One region of the Aminobacter sp. J44 genome, then DNA from elsewhere that is predicted to be linked to it. Evidence: riboswitches for the same ligand, from Rfam matches in the RefSeq annotation. Region 1 holds a riboswitch; the other holds the start of a gene.
What was found. Region 1 has a riboswitch for cobalamin ahead of L610_RS03040 (TonB-dependent siderophore receptor). Riboswitches for the same ligand answer to the same signal wherever they lie in the genome.
Positions count from the first base shown of each region.

Region 1 (6,202 bases):
GTCGGGATATTCCGGCGTCTGGGCGCGGCGCACCGCATCGAGCGCGGGCTCCAGCTCGCCCGCTGCGGCGAGCGCCTTGCCATAGGCGGCGAGCACCTTGCGGTCGGACGGATAGTCGATGGCAAGCTTGCGCATCACCGCGAGCGACTGGTCGGTGCGGCCGCTCATCTGCAGCACCGAGGCGTAGCGCATCGCGGCGGTGCTGTCCTTTGGGTTCTTCGCGTACGCATTGCCGAGCGACTCGACTGCCGAGGCCAGCTGTTGGGCTGACATCGATTCCACCACCTCGGGCGAGGAACCGCGAGAAATGGAGCCGGTGGTCATCTTGTCGGTGGATGCACATCCCGAAAGGGAAACGGCGATGATGAGTGCACTCAGCACTGCGGAGCTGCGTTTCCCCGTTGCCTTCGCGGCGAGGTTGGTGAACATCGGCACTGAATCTCCCCTGCCCGACAGTGACCCTTTTCCGGTCACGATCGAGGGTCAGCAATAATCTGTTAACGCTAACGGATCGTTAAAAAGGATCTTTCCGGCCATGCCGCTGACACTGAAAGACAAGGCAACGCCCGGCTCCCGCCCGGTTCATCTCGTCACCAAGGAAAGCTTCTCCAGGCTGGAGCTGGACGCCGGCGCGCGTGCATGGGCGGGAGCGAACCATTTTAGCGGCGCGGCCGGCCAGCTTCTGCTCCTGCCGGGCAGCGATGGGGCGATCGCGGGCGCGCTGTTTGGCGTGGCCGACAAGCGCGGCGGCTTCTCGCCGCTTGCCACCGGCTCGCTCGCGAAGAAGCTGCCCGCCGGCGAATGGCACTTTGCCAGCACGCCGGAAGATCCCGACCTTGCCGCGCTCGGCCTTCTTCTCGGCAGCTACGTCTACACACGCTACCGCAAGCATGAGGGCCGCGACGTCGAGTTCGTGGTGCCGGAAGGCGCGGATGCAGCAAGGGTGCGCCAGCAGGCCGAGGCGGTCTTCCTCGTCCGCGACCTCATCAACACGCCGACCAACGATTTCGGCCCCAAGGAACTCGAGGCGGCCGCGCGCTCGCTGGCAGACGCGCATGGGGCAAAAGTCTCCGTCATTTCAGGCGACGCGCTCATCGAGCAGAATTTTCCGATGATCCACGCCGTTGGCCGCGCCTCGGCGCAGGCCCCGCGCCTGATCGACTTCTCGTGGGGTGCGGAAGACGCACCGAAGGTCACGCTCGTCGGCAAGGGCGTTTGCTTCGACACCGGCGGCCTCGACATCAAGCCGCCGTCGAGCATGCTGCTGATGAAGAAGGACATGGGCGGCGCGGCCAACGTCCTCGGCCTTGCCTCGATGCTGATGGCGGCCAAGGCAAACATCCGCCTGCGCGTTCTGATACCGGCGGTCGAGAATTCCATCTCCGCCAACGCCTTCCGCCCCGGCGACATCTTGCCGAGCCGCAAGGGCCTGACCGTCGAGATCGGCAACACCGATGCCGAGGGCCGGCTGATTCTCGCTGACGCGCTGGCGCTGGCAGACGAAGAGTCGCCCGAGGTGCTGATCGACATGGCAACGCTGACCGGTGCGGCGCGTGTGGCGCTTGGCCCGGACCTGCCGCCCTTCTTCACCGACGACGATACGCTTGCGGAAAACCTCGCCCACGCCGCCGAGAAGACCGCCGATCCGCTCTGGCGCCTGCCGCTGTGGTCGAACTACGACAGCAAGCTCAACTCCAAGGTCGCGGACATCAACAACGTCACCACCGACGGCATGGCCGGCGCGGTGACGGCGGCACTGTTCCTGCGCCGCTTTGTCGAAAACGCCAGGAGATGGGCGCATTTCGACGTGTTCGGCTGGTCGCCGGTCGAGCGCCCGCACTGCCCGATCGGCGGCGAGGCGCAGGCGATCCGCGCCATTCTCGACGTGCTCGTCAACAGGTACGGGGTCCGCTGACCCCGTCTCGTTGACGCAGCGCCGGACTCCGGCTATCCATCCGCTTGGAACTGGTCCCGCCGCGAGGCGGGTGAAAATGGGAACACGGTGCGACTGACTATCGGTCAAATCCGTGGCTGCCCCCGCAACTGTAACCGTTGAGCCAACTTCCACATGCCACTGGCGGTCAGGCCGGGAAGGCGGAAGAGAGGCGAAGACACGGAAGCCAGGAGACCTGCCGTTCCAGTCACCCATGTCTCGATGCGGGGTGCATCGGGGCGCGGTCGTCCGTCGCGGTGACATTCGAAGAATGTGCTGCATGCCGGAAGCGGCGAGATGACCTTTGGCGCATGGGCGCCGCGAATTCGGTTTGCAGCCTCAGTGTAACCGCCGGTCGGCATTGCCGATCGGACAGATGTGGGGACTGCAATGAAATCGCCGCTGCTCGCTGCGAGCGCACTTACGCTTATCCTGTCCGGACCCTCTTTCGCCCAGGATGATGCTTCTTCCGACGACGTGACCGTTCTCGATACGATCACGGTTACTACCGCCAATCGCACGCCCACCGAGGCGCAGAAGGTTGGCTCCAAGGTCGAGCTGCTGACTAGCGAGGACATCGATAAGAAGACGGTTCAGGCCGTAGCGGATTATCTGTCGTTCGTGCCCGGCATGTCTGTGAGCCCGGCAGGCCCGATTGGCCAGACCACGGGCGTCTACATGCGCGGCCTGCCCGTGCGCTACATCAAGACGCTCTACAACGGCATCGACGTCTCGGACGTCTCGAACACGCAGGTTCAGACCCATTTCGAGCACCTGCTGTCTGCCGGCATCTCGAACATCGAGGTTCTGAAGGGCTCCCAGAGCACGCTCCATGGCTCCAACGCCATTGCCGGTCTCGTCGATCTGTCGAGCTTTGCCGACGAAGGTCCGGGCGTTCATCACACCGTTGAGATCGAAGGCGGCTCCTACGGCACGGTGCGCGGCCGCTATGGCATCAGCGCGTCTGATGATGCCTCCCGCATCGTCGGCAATATTTCAGGCTTCCGGGCCGATGGCTTCTCCGCCGCTGCCGGCGGCACGGAAAAGGACGGATACCAGAACGTCACCGCCGACCTGAACGTTGAGCACCGCTTCAGCGAAGCCTTTTCCGTCTTTGGCTCGGCGCTCTACATCGACACCAGGGCCGAGTATGACCTCAACGGCTTTGACAGCTCAGGCGACGAGAACTTCACCACGTTCCTGGGCGGACGCGCAGGGTTCAACCTCGATCTTCTCGACGGCCGTGCCAAGAACACCTTCTCGGTGCAGGCATCGCGCATGGATCGCGAGATTTCGCCGGCCAACGACACCTTCGTCGGCGACCGGCTGAAGTTCGACTATCTCGGTTCGTTCGAACTGACCGATCGCATCACCCTGCAATACGGCGCCGACCACGAGCGTCAGAAGGCCGATGTCGCGACCACCTGGACCGCAATCAGCGACAGCCACCATCTCACGGGTGTCTGGGCGCAAGGGATTTTCGAGCCGGTTGATGATTTCGTGCTGACTGCCGGGCTTCGCCATGATGAGCACTCTGAATTTGGCGGCCACACCACCTATCGTGGCACGGCGTCCTATCTCTTCCCGAATTCCGGAACGCGCCTCCACGCCTCGGTCGGCACTGGCTTTCGGGCGCCCAGCCTCTATGAGCTATACGCGCCCACCTACGGCAACACGGATCTGCAGCCGGAAACCAGCTTCAGCTACGATGTCGGCGTCGAGCAGACTTTTCTCGATGGCCGCCTGACGGCCGACATCACCTACTTCTCGGTGAAGGTCGAGGACCGCATCGGATTTGGCACGACCTACGTGCAGATCCCCGGCAACACCCATTCGCGCGGCATCGAAGCCTCGCTGAAATACGCGGTGACCGACTGGTTTGATCTTGGCGCCTCCTACACCTACACCAGCGCGGCGGACGATGCAGGGATCCGCGCCATTCGCGTCCCGCGCCATGCGACCGTGCTGACTGCGACGGTGCGTCCGGCTGAAAAGTGGACGGTGAGCGCCGACCTGAAATATGCCGTCGACACGCTGGACACCGACTTCTCGACCTGGCCATCGACAGATGTGGCGCTCGACGACTACGTCCTGCTCAACGCCAGGGTCGCCTATCAGCTGAACGACAACATGCAGTTCTACCTTCGTGGCGAGAACCTGCTGAACGAGAAGTACCAGACCGTGTTGGGCTACAATACGCCGGGCGCCTCCGCGTTCGTTGGCATGAAGGCGAAGTTCTGATGCGTGTAAGGGATCGCATTGGTATCTGGCTGGCGTGGCCCTCCGGGCCCGCGCTCGCCGTGCTGCCTGCGATCCTGCTTGCACTGGTATGCGCGGCAGGAGCTGCATCGGCAGCACCTGCCCGCGTCGTCTCGATGAACGTCTGCACTGACCAGATGGCGATGCTGGTCGCGGCGGATGGACAGCTGCGTTCGGTGACGCACCTTGCCACCGATACGCAAACCTCGGCGATGGTGGATGAGGCGAAAGCCTTTCCCGTTAATCACGGCCTCGCCGAAGAAATCTTCCTGATGAAGCCTGACCTGGTGCTGGCCGGCACCTATACCGCGACCGCGACGGTGAACCTTCTCCAGAACCTCGGCATCCGCGTCGAGCTGTTCGACCCGGTCAACACCTTTGCCGACGTGCGCGAGCAGATCGCACGCGTCGGCAAGTTGCTTGGCCGCGAAGGGCGCGCGGCGGAAGTCGTCGCCGAACTCGACAGCGGGTTGCAGGAACTCGCGACCAGCAGCAGCGGTGTCACCGCCCTTGGCTGGTCATCGAACAGCTATGCCACGGGCGCGGGAACGTTTACCGACGAGGTCATGAACGTTGCTGGCCTCACCAACATTGCCGCGCGCGAAGGAATCCAGGGCGGGGCGCGGGTTCCGCTCGAAACGTTACTTGCCGCGAAGCCGAACCTGATCGTCACCGGCAGCGAAAACTACCAGCGTCCGGCGATGGCGCAGGATAATTTCATTCATCCCGCTTTCCGTGCCTACGTGGCGGGCGGCAAGGAGGTCTCGGTACCCGACAAGTACTGGGTGTGCGGCGCGCCGTTTTCGCTCGAGGCTGTACGCATCCTACGCACCGCCGCCGAGGCGACCGGAGCCGCGCGTTGACCGACACATCGAGATACCGGCTGGTGCTCGCCGCGCTCGGGTTCGCGGTCGCGCTCCTGTTCCTGATCTCGCTGGCCACGGGACCGGCGGCAATCGGCTTTGCCGATTCCATGCGCGCGCTCTTTTCCGGCGATGCCTATGAGATCACGCTGATCATGCGCGAGATCCGCCTGCCGCGCGCGATCCTCGGCCTGATGGTCGGCGCGACGCTCGGCCTCTCCGGCGCCGTGCTGCAGGGCTACCTGCGCAATCCGCTGGCTGAACCCGGTCTGCTCGGCATCAGTGCCACCGCGTCTCTTGGCGCGGTGCTGACGATCTATACCGGCGTCTCGCTCGTCTTTCCGCTCGCCTTGCCGCTAGCGGCACTCGCAGGCGCGGGCGTTGCCGTGCTGGTGGTGCGGGCGATGGCCGGCGGCTCGGGCGGAACGCTCTCGATCATTCTTGCGGGCATCGCGTTGTCGGCCTTCGCCGGGGCCATGACGTCGCTCGCGCTGAACCTTTCTCCCAATCCGTTCGCGGCGATGGAAATCGTCTTCTGGATGCTGGGCTCGCTCACCGACCGCTCCATGATCCATGTGTCGCTCGCTGCTCCGTTCATGGTGGCAGGCTGGGTGATGCTGGCGCTGACCGCCCGCGCGCTCGATGCGTTAACGCTCGGCGCGAGCGCCGCCGCCAGCCTTGGTTTCGACCTGCGCCGCACGCAGCTTCTTGCCGTCGGAGGCACTGCCGCCTCGGTCGGCGCGGCGACGGCCGTTGCGGGGGCAATCGGCTTCGTCGGGCTGGTCGTGCCGCACATCTTGCGCCCGCTCGTCGGCAGCATGCCGTCGCGCCTGCTGCCGGCCAGCGCTCTGGGTGGCGCGGCGATGCTGCTTGCCGCCGACATTCTCGTGCGGCTGATCGCGCCCGAGCGCGACCTGAAACTCGGTGTCCTCACCGCCATGGTCGGCGCGCCGTTCTTCCTGTGGCTGATCTGGCGCTCGCGGAGGACGATGCTGTGACGCTGCTTGCCGTCTCCGATCTCCATGCCGATCTCGGCCGCCGCGAGGTGCTGCACGGCGTCTCCTTCACCGTCAGCGAGGGCGAGTTTGTCGGCCTGATCGGCCCGAACGGCGCCGGCAAGACGACGCTGCTGCGCGCGATCCTTGGC
Region 1 covers NZ_VLJG01000005.1:82,821-89,022, forward strand. Annotated here, with positions in the region: gene L610_RS03030 (tetratricopeptide repeat protein) at 1-273, opposite strand, end outside; gene L610_RS20405 (hypothetical protein) at 308-493, shown strand; gene L610_RS03035 (M17 family metallopeptidase) at 536-1,915, shown strand; cobalamin riboswitch at 1,950-2,152, shown strand; gene L610_RS03040 (TonB-dependent siderophore receptor) at 2,324-4,174, shown strand; gene L610_RS03045 (ABC transporter substrate-binding protein) at 4,174-5,055, shown strand; gene L610_RS03050 (iron ABC transporter permease) at 5,052-6,053, shown strand; gene L610_RS03055 (ABC transporter ATP-binding protein) at 6,050-6,202, shown strand, end outside.

Region 2 (6,202 bases), on a different contig from region 1:
CGACGCGCAAGCATCTCTAGTTCGTCGCGAAAGATAATGTCCTCTGGCCGACGTGACGAATTCACGAAGGTGACGTCAGCCCCAGGGTCGCAGTCGAATAGCCAGCGCAACATGGACATCATCGGCGTGATGCCAGATCCAGCTGAGATGAAGAGGTACTTCTTTGCCGGATGGAGCATCAGGCTGAAATGCCCATTCGGCCCATAGGCGCGGATACGCGAGCCGGGCCGAACATTTTCGAACATCCAGCGTGTGCCAACTGAGGTTGGTTGTGCCTTGACCGTGATCGAGATCGCGTATGGCCGAGACGGGGATGAAGAGACCGTGTAAGTCCGATGCAGATCTCCGTCCTTGGTACGCAGTTCGACGGTTATGAACTGGCCAGGCATGTATCGAAACCATCCGCCGTCCTCGACTGCGAATGTAAACGTCTTCACCTCCGGCGCCTCATCAACCACGCTGGTACAGACCAGCATCTGGCGGGTGGCGTTCCACGGTTTGATCTCGTCCAGCGGAAGCGGGACTGGAACCGTGCCTGTCAGCATCAGGGTCATGTCCAGTGCTCCATTCAGGCGACGGATCGCAAAGAGGGCTGCCCGCTGCCAGACAGGCGCTTTTCCATGAACTCGGCGTACCAGTTGATGAATTGGATGACGCCGCCCTCATGTATCTGGGAGTAAGGGCCGGGTTGGTAGGCAGGCGACTGGATGCCTCTCGCATTGTCTTCGACGATACGGCGATCCTGATCGTTGGTCTCGGTCCAGACATGGATCAGCTCGTCAAGGCGATAGTCGATGCCTTCGACCGCATCCTTGTGCACCAGCCATTTCGTCGTGACAGCGGTTTCTGTCGCGCTAATCGGCAGCACGCGGAACGTCACCGCATGGTCCGAGAGAATATGGTTCCAGGTCGTCGGGTAATGATAGAGCAGCAATGAGCCGATTCGATCCATGTGGACATTGTCCGACAGGCGCATCTGCACGGCCTTCCGCCCCGAGATCGTGTAGCTGATGGCGTCCCTTAGCAGAGGCACGCGCGTCACGCGATACTGTCCGCTCTCGTCAATAGTGAACGCACTCGGCAATCCGATGGCTTCGCATTTTTCCCAGTGAGCGACGATTTCGGGATCGTCTTGCGCGCCGGACACCCCCGTTACCGTCGGGGCCTCTGGAAAGGTCTTGCAGAGCTCTGGGTGGTTTGCCGCGCAGTGGTAACACTCGCGGTTGTTCTCCCAAACCAGCTTCCAGTTTCCCTTCTCAATGATCGTGGATTCGAAGGCGACCTTGGCCTCCCTGAGGCGGTGCGGCAGGAAGAACGGCTCCATCATTGCGCGGAACGGCGCGAAATCCATTGGGTCCTTCGCGAGAGAGATGAAGATGTAACCGCCGGCGGCCTCGCAGGCGACCGACTTGAGGCCGAACGCAGACGTATCGAAGTCATCGCCCATCTGACGCGCGAACAGGAGCGATCCGTCGAGATCGTAAGTCCATTGGTGATACGGGCAGACCAGCTTAGCGGCTGCCCCCTTGTGCTCAAGGCACACCCGGCTGCCGCGATGGCGGCAGGAATTGTGGAGAGCGCGGATCTGGCCATCATCACCACGCACAACGATGACCGAGTAGGCTCCAACCTCGACGGTGAAGTAGTTTCCTGGGGCAGGAATTTCGCAGTCGTGACCGACGAAGAGCCAGTCACGGTACCAAACGTGTTCCAGATCAAGCTGGTAGTATGCGGGATCGATATAAAAGGGCCGATCGAGGCTAAAACCGGGCTTTCGGTTCCGCAAGCGCGCCAGCATTTCGTCGTGAATATCCATGTCCGTCCTCGCCTTGGCACAAGGACTGAACTGGTGGTTGGGGTGGAGGAGTTGGTCACGCGCGCGTCGCCGACGTCGCCTTGAGCGCTCTGCCACTTGACCGCCCACCGCGATCAGTCGTTTCAGATGTTCGAGGCTGGTTTCCGGGCTCCGAAGCTGGCCAATTGGCCTTTCCGACACCTTCCCAAGCTCTCGCCCAGTGGCTTCACGTCGGGMTTTTCGCTTCGCTACCGTTGCGGGGGCAGCGCCGGCTTTCTCTTCTTGAGGACACCGGCTTCCCAATTATCCTGCCGACACGACGTCGGAAGGCACCTTGAACGACCTGATCAGATCACACGGGCATTTTCGGGGTGAGCGCGAAAACGACATGCCCACGCGAAAACGCGACAGCTGCAAACTCGACACGCCTGCGCGCCGATACACAGGTGCTGCCATAGCAACCGCCGAGCGCGGTCTCACACGCTCGGCGGGTCAATGTTGAGGTCTCAATCCCAACTCAACGCGCCGCCGCTCTGGTACTCGATCACCCGCGTCTCGAAGAAGTTCTTTTCCTTCTTGAGGTCCATCGCTTCTGACATCCACGGGAACGGATTTTCGACGTCGGCGAAGGCAGGTTGCAGCCCGAGCTGTGCGCAGCGGCGGTTGGCGATGAAGTGCATGTACTGCTCGCACAGCGCCGCGTTGAGGCCAAGGAAGCCGCGGGGCATGGTATCGCGTCCGTAGGCAGCTTCAAGTTCAGCAGCTTCCGTGATCATGCCGCGCACTTCGTCCTGGAACGCTTGCGTCCACAGATGCGGGTTCTCGATCTTGATCTGGTTGATGACGTCGATGCCGAAGTTCAGATGGATCGACTCGTCGCGAAGGATGTACTGGTACTGTTCCGCGATGCCGACCATCTTGTTACGTCGCCCGAGCGACAGGATCTGTGCGAAGCCCGTGTAGAACCACATGCCCTCGAAGATGACGTAGAAGGCGACGAGATCGCGCAGGAATGCCTGATCGGCCTCAGGTGTGCCCGTCCGGAAGTCCGGGTCGTCGAGATTTTGGGTATGCCTCAGCGCCCAGGCGGCCTTGTCCGTGATCGACGGCACCTCCCGGTACATGTTGAACAGCTCACCTTCGTCGAGGCCAAGGCTTTCAACGATATACTGGAAGGTGTGAGTGTGGATCGCCTCCTCGAACGCCTGCCGAAGAAGGTACTGGCGGCATTCGGGGTTGGTCAGGTGGCGATAGATCGCGAGCACGATGTTGTTGGCAACCAGAGACTCCGATGCGGCGAAGAAGCCGAGGTTGCGCTTGAGCATGCGCCGCTCGTCCTCGGTGAGACCGTCTCGCGACTTCCACAGCGCGATGTCGGCCTGCATGGATACTTCGGTCGGCATCCAGTGGTTGTTGCAGGCGGCCAGGTACTTTTCCCACGCCCAACGGTACTTGAGCGGCAGGAGCTGGTTCACATCGGCCCGTGCATTGATCATGCGCTTGTCGTCGACCGAAACGCGCGCGCCGCCCCGTTCGATCTCGCCGAGGCCGGTGGCATTGCCTGCGAATTTATCTGGCCGCGCGGGTTCAACGTCTGATTTCGGTTCAGTCCAGTCGAGCATGCTTCCTGTCTCCTTGTTCTTGCTGCTCACTGGCAGGCTTCACATTCGGGGTCGTCAATCGCACAGGCCTTGCCCCATGCACCGTTCGCTCCCGCCGGCACGGTTGCAGGCACGAGGGTTGCCGGCCTCACCGCGTTGAGCTTGCCGTCCGTTCCCTTCAGGGTCGATTTCTCAACGTGCGTGGCCGAGCGGGAACGCAGGTAGTAGGTGGTCTTCAGGCCCTTGTTCCAGGCAAGCCGGTAAAGCTCATCGAGCTTCCTGCCGCTTGGATTGGCGATGTAGAGGTTAAGCGACTGCGCCTGATCTATCCATTTCTGGCGGCGCGATGCCGCTTCGATCAGCCACTTCGGTTCGATCTCGAACGCGGTGGCATACAACGCCTTGAGGTCATCGGGGATCCGGCCGATCTCGCCAACTGATCCGTCAAAGTATTTCAGGTCCGAGACCATGACCTCGTCCCATAGCCCCCTTGCCTTGAGGTCGTGCACCAGCTGTGCGTTGACGACCGTGAAGTCGCCGGACATGTTCGATTTGACGAACAGGTTCTGGTAGGCGGGTTCGATCGACTGTGAGACGCCGCAGATATTCGAAATTGTGGCGGTCGGCGCAATTGCCATGGTGTTGGAGTTGCGCATACCGACGGTCTTTACACGCTCGCGAAGACTGTTCCAGTCGAGGGTGCGGGCTTCATCCATGCTGAGGGTAGGCCGCTCTTCCTTCAGCAGCCGGATCGAGTCGATCGGCAAGATGCCCTTGGACCAGAGCGAGCCCTCGAAGCTCTCGTAGCGGCCACGTTCGGCCGCAAGGTCCACCGAGGCCGAGATCGTGCAATAGCTGATCGCTTCCATCGACCAATCGGCAAATTCGACGGCAGCATCGCTGGCATAGGGGATTCGCAGCTTCTGCAGCGCGTCCTGGAAACCCATCAGGCCGAGGCCGACGGGGCGGTGGCGCAGGTTCGACGCACGCGCTTCCGGGATTGTGTAGAAGTTGATGTCGATCACATTGTCGAGCATGCGCATCGCGGTGTGGACAGTACGCGACAGTCGATCAAGGTCGAGGCCGTTCTCGTCGAGGTGGTTGAGAAGGTTCACGGAACCGAGGTTGCACACGGCGACCTCGTCCTTCGAGGTGTTTAACGTGATCTCGGTGCACAGGTTCGAGGAATGTACGACGCCCGCGTGCCTTTGGGGCGAGCGGATGTTGCACGGATCCTTGAACGTGATCCAGGGGTGACCTGTCTCGAACAACATGGTCAGCATCCTGCGCCACAGCTCGACGGCGCGGACGGTGCGGAAAACCCTAATCTCGCCGCGTTCTGCCTTCTCCTCATAGGCGACATAGGCTTTCCGGAACGCTTCACCGTAGAGATCATGCAGCTCTGGCGTCTCGTCCGGGGAAAACAGGGTCCAGTCACTGTCCATCTGGATACGTTCCATGAACAGATCCGGTATCCAGTTGGCCGTGTTCATGTCATGGGTTCGCCTGCGGTCGTCGCCGGTGTTCTTGCGCAGGTCGAGGAACTCTTCGATGTCGATGTGCCACGTCTCGAGGTAGGCGCATACCGCGCCCTTGCGCTTGCCGCCCTGGTTGACAGCGATGGCGGTATCGTTCGCGACCTTCAAAAAGGGTACGACGCCCTGGCTGAGGCCGTTGGTGCCCCTGATATGCGCGCCAAGGCCGCGGACCGGCGTCCAGTCGTTGCCGAGCCCGCCAGAATATTTGGCGAGAAGCGCATTGTCCTTGATGCCCTTGAAGATCGCCTCGAGGTCGTCGCCGATCGTTGTCAGGAAGCAGGAGGAGAGCTGCGGCCGTGTGGTGCCCGAATTGAAGAGGGTCGGCGTCGACGCCATGAAGTCGAACGAGGACAGGAGGTCATAGAACTCGATCGCCCGCGCCTCCCGGTCGGCCTCACGCAGCGCAAGGCCCATAGCCACGCGCATGAAAAAGGCCTGGGGCAGCTCGAAACGCTTCCCCTCGACATGCAGGAAGTAGCGGTCGTAGAGCGTCTGCAGGCCGAGATACTGGAAGTTCAGGTCGCGCTCCGGCTTCAGCGCTGCCCCGATGCGTTCGAGATCGAAGCACGCAAGTTCGGGGTCGATGAGGCCCGCCTCTACACCCGTCCTGATGAAGTCGGGGAAGTAGCTGGCATAGCGCGTCGTCATTTGCGCCTGGGTCGCCTGTTCCGGGCGCCCACCGATGAAGGTCAGCGCTTCGCGCCGAAGCCGGTCGAGAAGGAGACGTGCGGCAACGTAGGCGTAATTCGGCTCCTGCTCGATGAGTGTGCGCGCCGCCATGATCGGCGCAAGCGACAGCTCGTCCTGGGTGATGCCGTCATAGAGGTTTCGCCTCGCTTCCGCGAGGATCGGGTCAGGTGACACCGCTTCCAGCCCTTCGCAGGATTCCGCGATGATCCGTGCAAGGCGCGCTACGTCCAGCGGATGCAGGGTGCCATCTCCGGCAGTCATCCGCAGCGCAGGCACTGCAGCCCCCGCAGCGGCCTGTTCAGCTGCGCGCTCGCGGGCGCGCTCTTCACGATAGAGGACATAGGCGCGGGCAACCTTGTGGTGTTCGCCGCGCATCAGGGCAAGCTCGACCTGATCCTGCACATCCTCGATATGGAACAGGCGGCCTTCGCCCGAGCGCCGCATCAACGCATTTACTACCTGGGAAGTCAGTTCCTCGACGGCTTCGTAAACGCGCCGGGAGCCTGCTGCCGCACTTCCTTCTACCGCGAGAAATGCTTTCGTGAGGGCGATGCTGATCTTTCGGGCGTCAAACGGCG
Region 2 covers NZ_VLJG01000070.1:989-7,190, forward strand. Annotated here, with positions in the region: gene L610_RS18510 (hybrid-cluster NAD(P)-dependent oxidoreductase) at 1-554, opposite strand, end outside; gene L610_RS18515 (aromatic ring-hydroxylating dioxygenase subunit alpha) at 569-1,816, opposite strand; cobalamin riboswitch at 1,933-2,147, opposite strand; gene L610_RS18520 (ribonucleotide-diphosphate reductase subunit beta) at 2,302-3,417, opposite strand; gene L610_RS18525 (ribonucleoside-diphosphate reductase subunit alpha) at 3,444-6,202, opposite strand, start outside.
Region 2: linked by a shared signal. The riboswitch ahead of L610_RS18515 (aromatic ring-hydroxylating dioxygenase subunit alpha) and the one ahead of L610_RS03040 (TonB-dependent siderophore receptor) in region 1 are both predicted to bind cobalamin.